DNA from 2 places in the Bacillus sp. AFS017336 genome. Region 1 is predicted to be linked to the other one. Evidence: riboswitches for the same ligand, from Rfam matches in the RefSeq annotation. Region 1 holds a riboswitch; the other holds the start of a gene.

What was found. Region 1 has a riboswitch for S-adenosylmethionine ahead of CN601_RS02530 (methionine ABC transporter ATP-binding protein). Riboswitches for the same ligand answer to the same signal wherever they lie in the genome.
Region 2: another riboswitch for S-adenosylmethionine. It lies ahead of mmuP (S-methylmethionine permease); the one in region 1 lies ahead of CN601_RS02530 (methionine ABC transporter ATP-binding protein).

What each region holds. Positions count from the first base shown of each region.
Region 1 covers NZ_NUCO01000006.1:75,338-82,247, reverse strand. The annotation lists gene CN601_RS02550 (MBL fold metallo-hydrolase) at 1-1,083, shown strand, start outside; gene CN601_RS02545 (sulfurtransferase TusA family protein) at 1,109-1,336, shown strand; gene CN601_RS02540 (sulfite exporter TauE/SafE family protein) at 1,376-2,167, shown strand; gene CN601_RS02535 (GapA-binding peptide SR1P) at 2,414-2,539, opposite strand; SAM riboswitch class I at 2,878-2,995, shown strand; gene CN601_RS02530 (methionine ABC transporter ATP-binding protein) at 3,165-4,181, shown strand; gene CN601_RS02525 (methionine ABC transporter permease) at 4,171-4,839, shown strand; gene CN601_RS02520 (MetQ/NlpA family ABC transporter substrate-binding protein) at 4,836-5,681, shown strand; gene CN601_RS02515 (M20 family metallopeptidase) at 5,737-6,910, shown strand, end outside.
Region 2 covers NZ_NUCO01000004.1:69,535-76,444, forward strand. The annotation lists gene CN601_RS02100 (SDR family NAD(P)-dependent oxidoreductase) at 1-738, opposite strand, end outside; gene CN601_RS02105 (MFS transporter) at 1,157-2,443, shown strand; gene CN601_RS02110 (hypothetical protein) at 2,477-2,662, shown strand; gene CN601_RS02115 (hypothetical protein) at 2,885-3,142, shown strand; gene CN601_RS02120 (DUF5412 family protein) at 3,351-3,734, shown strand; SAM riboswitch class I at 3,924-4,030, shown strand; gene mmuP (S-methylmethionine permease) at 4,114-5,523, shown strand; gene mmuM (homocysteine S-methyltransferase) at 5,498-6,451, shown strand; gene CN601_RS02135 (hypothetical protein) at 6,729-6,910, shown strand, end outside.

The sequences.
Region 1 (6,910 bases):
GTGAATAAAGATGAGCTATTTATATTAGATGTTCGAAATACTGACGACTACAATGACTGGAAAATTGAAGGTTTAAATTTTGAACATTTAAATATACCTTATTTTGATTTGCTTGATGGGGTTGAGGATATTTTGCATAATATCCCGTCAAATAAAGAAGTTTTAGTAGTGTGTGCGAAAGAAGGATCTTCAATTATGATCGCGGAGATGCTTTCAGACGAGGGGCTAGATGTAGCATATCTTGCAGGTGGAATGAAAGAGTGGAGCGAGTATTTAGAGCCAGTAAAAATTGCAGAGTTAAATAACGGCGGAGAACTATACCAATTTGTGAGAATCGGTAAAGGATGTTTATCTTACATGATTATTTCAAATGGAGAAGCTGCTATTATCGATTCAACTCGAATGACAGATATATACATCAATTTTGCAAACAAAAAGAACGCTAAAATTACACATGTATTAGATACTCATCTTCATGCAGACCATATTTCTGGTGGAAGAAAAATTGCTGAGTTAACTGACGCAACATACTGGTTATCTTCAAAAGATGCATCAGGCGTAACTTTTGAATATAGTCCATTAGAAGATGGAAATAAAATAATGATTGGTGAGTCATCAATTAGTATTGAGGCTTTATATTCACCAGGCCATACAATCGGTTCAACATCATTTGTAGTTGACGACAGCTTTCTTCTTTCCGGTGATATTTTATTTATCGATTCAATTGGAAGACCTGATCTAGCTGGGATGGCGGAAGATTGGGTAGGGGATCTGCGTGAGACACTTTATAAAAAATATCGAAACTTATCAACAGAATTAATCGTACTCCCTTCACACTTCATGGTAATCGGCGAATTAAATGAAGACGGTAGCGTTTATAAAAAACTTGGCTATTTATTTGCTGAGAATCATGGCTTGAACATTGAAGATGAGAACGAATTTAGAAAAACAGTTACCGAGAATTTACCACCACAACCAAACTCGTATCAAGAAATTCGTGAAATGAATATGGGAAAAATAGATTTAGATGAAGAAACACAAAGAGGAATGGAAATTGGTCCAAATCGATGTGCGGTAAGATAAGTAAAAAAACAAGGAGGAAACTAAAATGGAATCTACAAAATTACTAGATGCAAAAGGCTTAGCATGCCCAATCCCAATTGTAAAAACAAGAAAGGCAATTGCAGAAATTGGTGTAGGTGACGTACTAGAAATTCACGTCACAGATAAAGGGGCTAAAAATGATCTAGCAGCTTGGGCTAAATCAGGTGGTCATGAATTACTAGAATATGTAGAAGAAAATAATGTATTAAAATTTTGGATCAAAAAAGGATAAATTAATCGATTCATAGTTTCAATTATAGGGGGTCTTCAATTGGACTGGACCTTAATTTTAGTACTGTTTTTAGTTGGCTTTATTGGTTCTTTCATCTCAGGCATGGTAGGGATAGGCGGAGCGATTATAAACTATCCAATGTTATTATTTGTACCTCCATTATTAGGATTTGCATCTTTCACTTCACATCAAGTTTCGGGGATCAGTGCCGTGCAAGTAGTATTTGCAACTTTAGGTGGAGTATTAAGCTATCGTAAAAGTGGTTATTTAAATAAAAAAGTTATATTAAGTATGGGAATAAGTGTACTAATCGGAAGTTTTCTTGGAGGATTCGGTTCAAATCTACTTTCAGAGCATGGGATTAATCTTGTTTACGGTATTTTAGCAATGGTTGCGGTCATTTTAATGTTCATTCCTAGAAAAGAGATTGAAATAGCAGAAAGTGGTCAAATCTCAATCAATATATGGCTTGCGGCAGGTTTAGCATTTGTCGTTGGTACTAGTGCTGGAATAGTCGGAGCAGGCGGAGCATTTCTTTTAGTACCAATCATGCTAACAATCTTAAAAATACCAACACGAATTACAATTGCTTCTTCGTTAGCAATTACATTCATTTCTTCAATAGGTGTTACAATCGGTAAAGTCTCTACCGGCCAAGTTACAATTTTGCCTACTATTATCGTAGTAATTGCAAGTCTAATTGCTTCACCATTAGGAGCAAAAATAGGCAAAAAAACAAAAACGCAGGTTTTACGAGGAATTTTAGCAGTGTTAATCGGATTTACTGCTTTGAAAATATGGTTTACGATTATTAAAACATGGATTACTTGAATAGGGATTTAGTTTAAAAAGCAGCAAAACTTTTATGAGAGTTTTGCTGTTTTTTTCTCCCTTTTTTATGTAATTAACAAGATAACTATCGAATACGAACAACCAAGAGTTAAAATTAGGATGTGAGGTATTAAATACTAATGTTCGTAAAATATAAAGAAAAAAGGATCTTCATTTTTTTAATGAAGATCCCATTTGCATTAAAGTCTTTATAACAAAATTTATCTATTTTTTTAGTGTATTAAATTATTTTAAAGTTGAAGTACTTTCTTCTGTTTTGCAATGTTCGCATGTTGAATAGATTTTTACTATTTTTTTATACTCCGCGTACTCAATAGTTTCTTCACATTCTTTACAGATTAAAATTTGCATGAGAAACACCTCCTACACCCACTATAGCACGTTCAATTCGTTATTTCTCCAGGGACTTTACCTACCCTGTGGACGGAAAATGTCCATGGGGAGAAAGCGTTGAATTAGCAAGGTTTCTTAACAAAAATCGAATCAAAATATTTTTTTCACGGTATTAAAAAATAGATAAAAAAACTATATGGAAATATGTTTTTGGCAAGCATATGCTAATTAATGCAAACAGAAAAAATTACTATTTTTAACCAAAATTTCTCAAAAAAATTTAAGAATACTACTTGACGTATTAAAAAAAGAGGGATAATATTAACTCAATAATTTTAAAACTTAATAATTTCTATTACTTATCCAGAGAGGTGGAGGGACTGGCCCTACGATACCTCGGCAACGGGTTTGTTGTTTCGTAACAAATACCGTGCTAATTCCTGCAAATCGTTTAAGCGATTTGAAAGATAAGAAGTAAAGTGGCTTATATATTTAACCCCTCTTCTTATCTGTGTTATTGGATAAGGAGAGGGGTTTTTTGATAGTTTACAAGCGAAAAAAGGGGGAAATACACATACAAAACCTAGTTTGCACATAAGAATACTTTGGTTTTTATAAGATTACTAGCACTGGAGGAATAAGTTTGATTGAGATAAAAAACGTCTCCAAGGTTTATCCTGGAAGGCCACCAATTAAAGCTCTAAATAATATTAATATGAAAATTGAGAAGGGGGAGATTTATGGAATCATTGGCTTTTCGGGAGCGGGAAAAAGTACATTGATTCGTTGTTTAAATAGGCTTGAAGAACCAACAGAAGGATCAGTTCTGATTGATGGTTTGGACTTGATGGCTTTGAACGATGAACAGTTACGGAAGACGCGTAGAAAAATTGGCGTTATATTCCAGCACTTTAATCTACTTTCAGCGAAAACGGTTTTTGATAATATAGCCATGCCACTTTACCTTGAAGGAAAGAAGAAAAGTGATGTTCAAAAAAAGGTAATGGAATTAATTGAATTTGTTGGTCTTTCGGGGAAACAAGATGTTTATCCAGGGCATTTATCGGGAGGACAAAAGCAAAGAGTGGGAATAGCAAGGGCATTAGTAACAGACCCGGACGTTCTGCTTTGCGATGAGGCAACATCAGCATTGGACCCTGAAACAACGAAGAATGTACTGGAGCTTTTAAGGAAGGTAAATAAATCTTATAATCTTACTATTTTCCTAATCACGCATGAAATGAGTGTCATTCGTGATTTATGTGACAAAGTAGCCGTCATTGAGAATGGAGAAATTGTTGAAGAAGGCCATGTGTACGATGTTTTTACGAGTCCACAAAAAAGCATTACAAAGAATTTCGTTAACACTGTATTACACCATGAGGTACCTCCTAAGTTATCGAACTCATTGGCAAAGGGAAAATATTATCAATTAGTCTTTTTAGGAGAAAAGGCTGCCAATCCTCTATTATCAGAGGTCCTTAAAAAGTTCGATATTCACCTAAACATTCTTTATGGATCTATTACAGAGCTGCAGGAAAGACCGTATGGGAATTTGCTTGTTGCACTAGATGGAGCAGAAGAAGAGAGTAAAAAAGCTATTAAATATATTTTGGAAAAAGGAATAGATGTAAAGGAGGTTGAGTTAAATGGAGCTTAATTGGGAATTCTTTTGGCCACAGTTTCTGCAAGCATGCAATGAAACATTTCTGACAGTACTCGGTTCATTTATTTTTGGAACAATTATAGGCTTGCCATTAGGTATTATCCTAGTTGTAACAAGGCCGGGACATATAATGGCAAACAGACCCGTATTTACGGTGTTAAATACTATTATCAATATTTTGCGGTCTGTGCCATTTATCATTTTACTAGTTGCCATTATTCCGTTTACTAGATTAATAACTGGAACATCAATTGGTGTAGTTGCGGCAATTGTTCCTCTATCAATTTTCGTTGGACCTTATTTGGCAAGATTGATTGAGAACTCAATGCTAGAAGTAGATAAGGGAGTGCTGGAAACAGCCTATGCAATGGGAGCTACAAAGTTTCAAATTATTACTAAGTTTATTTTACCTGAGGCGATCCCATCGTTAATTCTGTCATTTACAACAGCAACGATTGGACTAATTGGTTCAACCGCAGCAGCGGGTGCTGTTGGGGCTGGTGGTTTAGGTGACTTAGCGATTACATATGGTTATCAACGATTTGAAACAATCGTTATTATCATTACTGTTGTATTGCTGGTATTTATTGTTCAAATCATTCAAAGCTTAGGAAATACGTGGTCAAGATATGTGAGGAGGAAAAGAGGATGAAAAAGTTTTTTAGTATTTTAGCAGTATTATTATTAACCGTTTCGGTATTAGCAGCGTGTGGTTCTAAAGAATCATCAGGTAATGGAAACAAAACAATTAAGATTGGAATAAACGGTGATGACGGTGAACTTTGGAGAATTGTCCAAAAACAAGTAAAAAATGATGGCATTAAGTTGAAAATCATTTCTTTTTCAGATTATGTACAGCCAAACACAGCACTTAACGATGGTAGTCTTGATTTAAATGCTTTTCAAACAATCACATACATGAACCAATTTAAAAAGGATCACAATTTAGATATTTCTGCGATTGGTTCGACTGTTATTGCCCCAATGGGAATTTATTCTCATAAATATAAAAATCTAAATGATATCCCAGATGGTGCAACGATTACCATTCCAAATGACGTAACGAATGCAGGGCGTGCACTTAAACTATTACAATCTTCAAAGTTAATTAGTTTAGTAGATAATTTTGACCCTAAAGGAAGTATTGAACAAATTAAAGAGAATCCTAAGCATCTAAAAATCAAACCGATTGCTGCAGGTCAAACAGCAAGATCATTAGATGATGTAGGAGCGGCTATCATTAACAATGGTTTTGCTGTTCAAGCCGGATTAGATCCTGCAAAAGACCCGCTTTATAAAGAAGATCCAAATGATAAAGCTGCTATGCCATATATTAATGTCATTGCATCGCGTACAAAGAATAAAAACGATAAGGAGTATTTAAAAATTGTGAAGGCATACCAATCAAAAGAAGTTCATGATTACATTATTAAGCGTGACAAAGGTGCGACGGTTCCGGTTGTCGTTACGATTGGGAAAATTAAAAATTTATAAGATCGTATTTTGAACTTCATTTCTTATATAAGAGAGCAAAGGGGAGAATAATGACATGACAGTTAAAACTGAAACGCATAGAGACCAAATTGTGAAAAGTATTGAGGAATTGAAGGAAATATACATTCAAATTAGTCATCAAATACATGAGAAACCTGAAATAGGCAATCAAGAGTTTTTTGCTTCCGAAACACACACTAAAACATTAGTAGAAGCTGGTTTTGACGTAACGCGTAATATTGCCGGACATGAAACAGGCTTTGTAGCACGAAAAAAATCGTCTAAGCAAGGCCCAACGATTGCCTTTTTAGCAGAATACGATGCACTGCCTGGTCTTGGTCATGCATGTGGACATAATATTATTGGGACTACGAGTGTGGCTGCAGGTATCGCCCTTGCCGAAGTAATCTCTGAAACTGGAGGAGAGGTCGTCATATTTGGAACTCCTGCAGAAGAGGGAGGACCCAATGGAAGTGCAAAAGGTAGTTTCGTAAAAAACGGATTATTAGAAGGTGTTGATGCAGCTCTTATGATTCACCCAAGTGGTAAAACAGGATTAACAAGCCCATCTCTTGCAGTAGATCCATTGGACTTCCACTTTTATGGTAGAGCGGCCCATGCGGCTGGTTCCCCAGAACATGGAATTAATGCACTAGATGCCGTAATCCAATTATTCAATGGAATAAATGCCCTTCGTCAGCAACTTACTAGTGATGTACGAATACACGGAATTATCACTCACGGAGGCGATGCGCCTAATATTATTCCAGAATATGCTTCAGCGAGATTTTTCATCCGTGATAGTACATGGAAGACTACGGAAGAAGTTTCAACTAAGATTCGTAATATTGCCGAAGGAGCGGCACTTGCAACTGGTAGCACTGTGAAAATTGAGAGATTCCAAAATGAAGTCCACGACTTTATTATCAATCAATCACTTGATCATATCGTAGGTGAAGAATTAGCTTTATTAGGAGAAACAATCAGTGGCAAAAACGGAGGAATTGGATCGACTGACGCTGGTAATGTCAGCCATGTAGTTCCGACTTCCCACGCATATATAAAAATTGGACCTGATGATTTAGTAGCTCATACGAACGAATTCCGTGAAGCTGCTAGGTCGTTACAAGGTGATCAGGCTCTAATCAAGGGGGCAAAAGCATTGGCATTAACGGGCTATCGATTAATTACCGATAAAAACCTTTTAGAAAAAGTTCAAACTGAATTTC
Region 2 (6,910 bases), on a different contig from region 1:
CGGGATTACTTCACCAGTAATTGATGCAGATAATGGAGAGGCAAGGAAGGTAACCACGTTAGCGATTTCCTCTGATGTAATTAAGCGTCCAAGAGAATTAAGAGCTTCTACTTGTTTTATAGCTTCTTTACTAGAGACACGGTCTCTAAAAGCTTCTGTATCAACAACCCCTGGGTAAATAGCATTCACATTAATTCCGTGTTTTCCTAATTCCATTGACGCAGATTTAGTTAAATGAACGACAGATGCATTACGTGGTCCAGAACTAAAGTAGTTACCACCAATTCTAGCAGCTAGTCCACTAATATTAATAATCCGTCCCCATTTATTTTCAATCATATAAGGAGCGACAGCGCGGATACAGCGGAAGTAACCCATATATTTTTCTTCAAAATCTTTTAAAATAAGTTCTTCTTTAATACTATTAAAATCCTCAGGCTCATGTCCACCAACTCTGGCACCACTATTTATTAATATATCGATGCTTCCCATTACTTCTACTGATTTTTCTACTAGATTGATAATAGAGTCTGGATCTGTAGTGTCAGCGACGATCGGATAAATCGTTTGATTTGTTTCCTGGGTAAGCTCCTCTGCTGTAATTCTTAATGTGGATTCATTTCTTGAACATATTGTGCAATCTACGCCCTCTAGAGCTAGTTGGCGTGCAACAGCTTTCCCAATACCACGGCTACCGCCAACAATAAGTGCCTTTTTTCCCGATAATTTTAAGTCCATTGTTTAGCCTCCAGTTCTCATTCACTAGTAATAATCTAAAAGATTTACTTTAGTTTCTACTTTAATTCTACCTATAAATAATATTTATATAAAATTAAAGATTTTAATTTGTAGTTTAATTGTGCTAATATACAAGTTGGATTTTAAATTTTTCATCGAGAAGTATTATTCCGTATATTAGTAGTATTGACATGTAAGTTAAAAAGTTTAATTTTATTTAACTGAAAATTATGAATATAATAAATATAATAAATGTCGCAATCTATTTTAAAGCTATTAAAAAGAAAAAGGGAGGATGGTCAACACGGTAGATTATTGATGGAGAAAATGATGCTATATTTTGTAAGCGCTTCATTATATGACGAGTTGTCTAGTAAAAGATGTTCAAACATTAAGTAGGTGAGAAAGGAAGATCTATTTGAACACACCAAAATATTCTTGGATTATTTTATTAATTCTAGTTGCTTCGGGTATGGTTAACCAAGTTGATAAAATTATCATTGGTTTAGTTTCCGTACCTGTAATGAAAGAATTACATTTAAGTCCATCCCAATGGGGTGTGGTTGGAAGTTCATTTTTTTGGTTTTTTACGATATCATCTTTTGTTCTTGGTGGCTTAGCTGATTCGAGAAATACGAAAAAAATGTTTACTTGGATTATGCTTGTATGGTTAGTTGTTCAATTTACAACACCTTTAGTATCAAGCGTTTCTCTATTAATGTTCTCAAGAATGGTTTTAGGAGCAGGAGAAGGTCCAGCTATTTCTATTTCAACTTCAATAATAGGTAAATGGTTTCCAAAACATCGACATGGTATTGGTTTTGGTGCAGTTTTATTTGGTGCAACAATCGGACCGGCAATCGCTTCTCCAATACTAATCTCCTTAATCAATAAACATGGTTGGAGAGCTGCTTTTGTAGCGATGGGTACGGTAGGGTTTATTGTTCTACTTTTATGGATGTTTTTCGGAAAGGAAAGTCCAAAAGATATTGGGATGCCTACATATGAACAACAGGATCAAAACACAGTAATCCCTAACAAAGTTTCATGGAAGCAGTTTTTTCCACATATTTTCTCTAAAAATTTTATGTTTACGGTAATTTGTGCAGGATGTGCTTATTGGCTATTGTCTGTGCAATCGGTTTGGTTTCCAGCATATTTTTCAAAAATTCAACATTTTGAAGGCAAAACATTAAAATTGGCAGTATCTTTACCATTCCTCTTTGCTGCTATTTGTCAAATTGGAGTTGCCCTAATTTCCGATCGTATTTATCGCAAAACAGGAGATATTCGCAGGAGCAGAATAAATCTTGCAGGTAGTTCAATGGTTTTATCAGGTATTTGTTTATACATTGGAAGTATCGCGGATTCAAGTGGTATTGCCATTTTTTGCTTCATCCTTGCACCGGGCTTTGCGATTGTGATTTTATCGCTCGCACCAGCAATGCTTATGGAGTTCTTTTCTCCTAAAAATATCGGGAAAGCACAAGGGACGTATGTTGCTCTATCAAGTTCAACAAGTATTATTGCCCCAGTAATATTCGGCAACTTTATAGAAAAGTCTGCATCCGAGGCAATTGGGTATGGATATGGGTTCCTAATAACCGCATTAGTTATGTTTGTTTTTGGATTATTATTTTGGATTACAGTACGCCCAGCGAAACAAACTAATGCTACTGTAAATATCGGTGAACAAGTCATTTAATCATAAACATAATTTAATTGAGGAGGAAAATACATGTGCAAATTTAAAAAAGACATTAATGGGATCGATTGTTGTGTAGAATGTAATGAAGAATTATCCATTATGGAGCGAAATCGCAGTAATTGTTGGAGTTGTCAAGATAAGGTAACCGAAACATACTCAGACGATCATATAGAAATGGAGGATAAAGTAAGAACTGCAAAACAGATTAATTTTTGAAAATAAAAGGATATAGTTTTTAAGAGGACCCTACTACCCTATTAAAAACAATATGAAAGAGAAGCTCTGCATTCAATTTGAATGTAGATGCTTCTCTATTTTTAATTTGCCTCTGTTTAAGTGGATGATTTTCTTATTCAAGTACATGGAAGTTTATGGAACAGGGATTTCAGTAAATCATGCCGAATAATATCTAGTAAATTAATACTTAAGGAGAAAAAAATGAAAAAGATTATCAAATATGTAGTATTATCACCCATAATTTTTTATTTACTTTTAATACTTTTAGTAAAATGTGGATTTGACGAGTATAATGCATTTGGTTTTACACTTTCAATATTTTTAGGTGCTATTATTGGTCTATTAGTAATGATTTATAAAAGACTTTCAAAAGATACACTAGAAACTGATAAAGTAAAAGCTGCTTATGATCATTACCGGAAAGAAAAAGGAGTTAAAAATCAACTAGAGGAAATTTAATGAACTCTTATACGACTAACACAATGCTTTAGTTGAACAACGTGATCGATGATATTGTCGGTCTTTTTTTATTGTACAAAATGGCAGTTTAGATAGATGAAAGAGGCTTAGAAATATAGTTAAATAATCTGCAAAAGAAGGAAAAATTTTCCTCTAAATAGAAATGAATATACTTAGATATCAATTTTTATAGGGAGAATTTTAAATTATGATTAAACGAAAAGTAGTCATATACACTATTATTGTAATTTCTGTATGCATTAGTGCTTTTTATTTTTTAAATTCTAATCAGACAAACTCAATTACAGCATTGGAGGATGTCAATGTTAAAAACCTTGATATAATTAAACAAATTGAATCTCCTGACAAGAAACATAAACTAACGATTTATTTAAATGGCGGAGTATTTATGAAGTCAGATTATAGTTATATTGGTCAGTTGAGTTCTAAAGACAAGAAGGAAAAAGAAAGATTTATATTGTGGTTACCAGGTGAACCTTTTAGTATTCAATGGATCAATAATAAAGAAATATTAGTGAATCAGAACCAAATTAATATCAACAGTGAAACCTATGATTTCAGAAATATGTAAAGTCTTATTGAGCTAACGCAGTGCATTAGTTCAATAACAATCGGCTGCTTCGGCGGCCGTTTTTTATTCAACAAAATGGCAGATTAGTTGCATAAGATATGATAATAAGTTAATAATTAATAATTTTTTAAAAAAACAGAATTATCTTGACAATTATCGAATGGATTGATATGGTTATAAAAAAAATATTTCTTATCCAGAGAGGTGGAGGGACTGGCCCTTTGAAGCCTCAGCAACAGGTCTACTTAAGTAGACACTGTGCTAATTCCAGCGGGTGATAACCTGATAGATGAGAGCTTTCGTTTTTATTTGTCAGTAGCGCACTCTTTTTTAGAGTGCGTTTTTGTTTTTTCTGGATAGTAACTAAAGGAGAGTAGGAATGGGGAACAAAAATGGGCAAGAATTTCAAAGGAACATGCAAGCACGTCATTTAGTCATGCTATCACTTGGTGGGGTGATTGGAACTGGCTTATTCTTAAGCTCGGGCTACACTATTCAACAAGCTGGCCCGTTTGGAACAATACTATCCTATCTGATTGGTGCGCTAGTGGTTTATCTAGTTATGCTGTGTTTAGGAGAGCTTTCCGTACATATGCCTGAAACTGGCTCATTTCACAGTTATGCAGTTAAATACATTGGACCGGCTACAGGGTATACAGTAGCCTGGTTGTATTGGTTAACTTGGACTGTTGCTTTAGGTTCTGAATTTACAGCCGCAGGATTACTTATGAAGCGATGGTTTCCATCGATTAATGTTTGGATATGGAGTGCTATTTTTGCCATTTTGATCTTTGTATTAAATGTCATGACTGTTAAATTTTTCGCCGAATCAGAATTTTGGTTTTCATCGATAAAGGTTATAGCTATTGTGATTTTTATTGTTTTAGGAGCAGCGGCAATGCTAGGGTTTCTTCCGATGAGTCATTCAAAAGCAGCACCATTATTTTCTAATTTTACAAGTGGAGGTTTATTTCCTCATGGTGCTACGGGCATTATAATGACCATGCTTGCGGTTAATTTTGCTTTTTCGGGAACAGAATTAATAGGCATTGCAGCTGGAGAAACCGCGAACCCGGAAAAAATGATACCGAAGGCCATTCGAACTACTCTGTGGAGATTGATCATCTTTTTTGTAGGAACGATTTTTGTTTTATCTGCGTTATTGCCTATTTCCGATGCTGGTGTATTAGAGAGCCCTTTTGTTGCAGTTCTAGAACGAATTGGGGTGCCATATTCAGCTGACATAATGAATTTCGTTATCTTAACAGCTATTTTATCTGCGGCAAACTCAGGCCTTTATGCCTCTTCTAGAATGCTTTGGTCACTTGCTAATAAGAATACGATATCTCCGATTTTTGGAAAAATGACGAAGCAAGGTGTTCCAATTAACGCCGTCATTTTCAGCATGGTGGGTGGAGCTTTGGCTTTGCTCTCAAGTATTGTGGCACCAGATACTGTCTATATCGTACTTGTTTCCATTTCCGGTCTAGCAGTAGTTGTAGTTTGGATGAGTATTAGTGCTTCCCAGTTCCTATTTCGCAGACAATTTTTGAAAGAAGGAAATTCTGAAAAGGACTTGATTTATCGCACACCACTGTATCCATTAGTACCAATTGCTTCTTTTATCCTTTGTCTGGCATCGTGTATTGGAATTGCATTCGATCCAACACAGAGAATTGCCTTATATTGCGGCATACCGTTTATTTTGTTTTGCTATGGAAGTTATTATCTAACAAAAAATTTAAAAAAGAGGGGCGTAGATTATGTCGAACAAAGTCAATCCAATTGATGCTATTTTATCCCAACATTCCATTATGCTTCTTGACGGAGCATTAGCTACAGAATTGGAGGCGCATGGATGTAATTTGGACGATCCCCTTTGGTCGGCACGTGTGTTACTAGAAAATCCGGAACTTATTTATCAGGTTCATTCGGACTATTTTCGTGCTGGTGCGGACTGTGCCATAACAGCAAGCTATCAAGCTACTATTAGTGGTTTTTCCGCGCGTGGAATACAAGAACAGGAAGCTTTGGAATTAATTAAGAAAACGGTGTTACTTGCAAGAAGGGCAAGAGATGATTTTTGGAAGGAAAATAAGCAAACGAATAGGCCTAAACCATTGGTTGTTGCATCGGTTGGGCCGTACGGGGCTTACCTTGCAGATGGTTCAGAGTATGTAGGCAACTATGGTGTGACAGATAAAACATTAGCAGACTTTCACCGTTCGAGAATGTCAGCGTTAATTGAAGCAGGTGCAGATCTATTGGCATTTGAAACGATCCCTTCCTTGCAAGAAGCAAGAGTATTAGATACATTATTACGTGAGTATCCAGAAACATATGCGTGGCTTTCCTTTTCGTTAAAAAATGAGAAAGAGATTAGTGAAGGTATGAAACTCGTAGAGTGTGCACGAGTTTTTGAGAAAAGTGAACAAATTGTAGCGATAGGCATCAATTGTGCGCCAGTAACCGTTGTGACTGGTGCAATACAAGAGTTGAGGGCAAACACCAAAAAACCGATTATTGTTTATCCAAACTCTGGTGAAACTTATAATCCAGAAACAAAAACATGGAATGGTCATGAACAATGTAATGTGTTGGATATTCAATCTGAAGAATGGTACCAAGCAGGTGCACGTTTAATAGGTGGATGCTGTAGAACGACACCTTATCATATTGAGGAGATATCGAACAAGTGGCGTTCTTCCGAGTATTGAACCAATTGAAGGTGAAGCGTAATTAAAGATAACAAAGAGGTTAATTTAGTTATTCAAAAAATAGTTCATATTTCTGAAAGTTATTGAACTAACGCATGCTTTAGTTCAATAACAATCGGCTGCTTCGGCGGTCGTTTTTTTATTCAACAAAGTGGCAGTTTAATTGAACAGAATTAGTAAAGTTTTTTTATTCGGAATCCGAAAAATATGGTAAGTTTATATCATGTTACATAACAATATCGAATTACTTTTTGAAGGGAAAAAAGGGGAATCAACCATGAATAATTTAAAGACTATATTTTCAATCGAATGGAAAAGAATGGGAATTATTTTGCTATTTACTTTAGTGGTAGTTACAAAATGGTCAGAACATGATTACGATTTTTACTTTTGGTTGGTTTTATTCTCGTTAATTATTTCTATATTTGTTGCAGTTTTCAATGTTACACAAATATATAA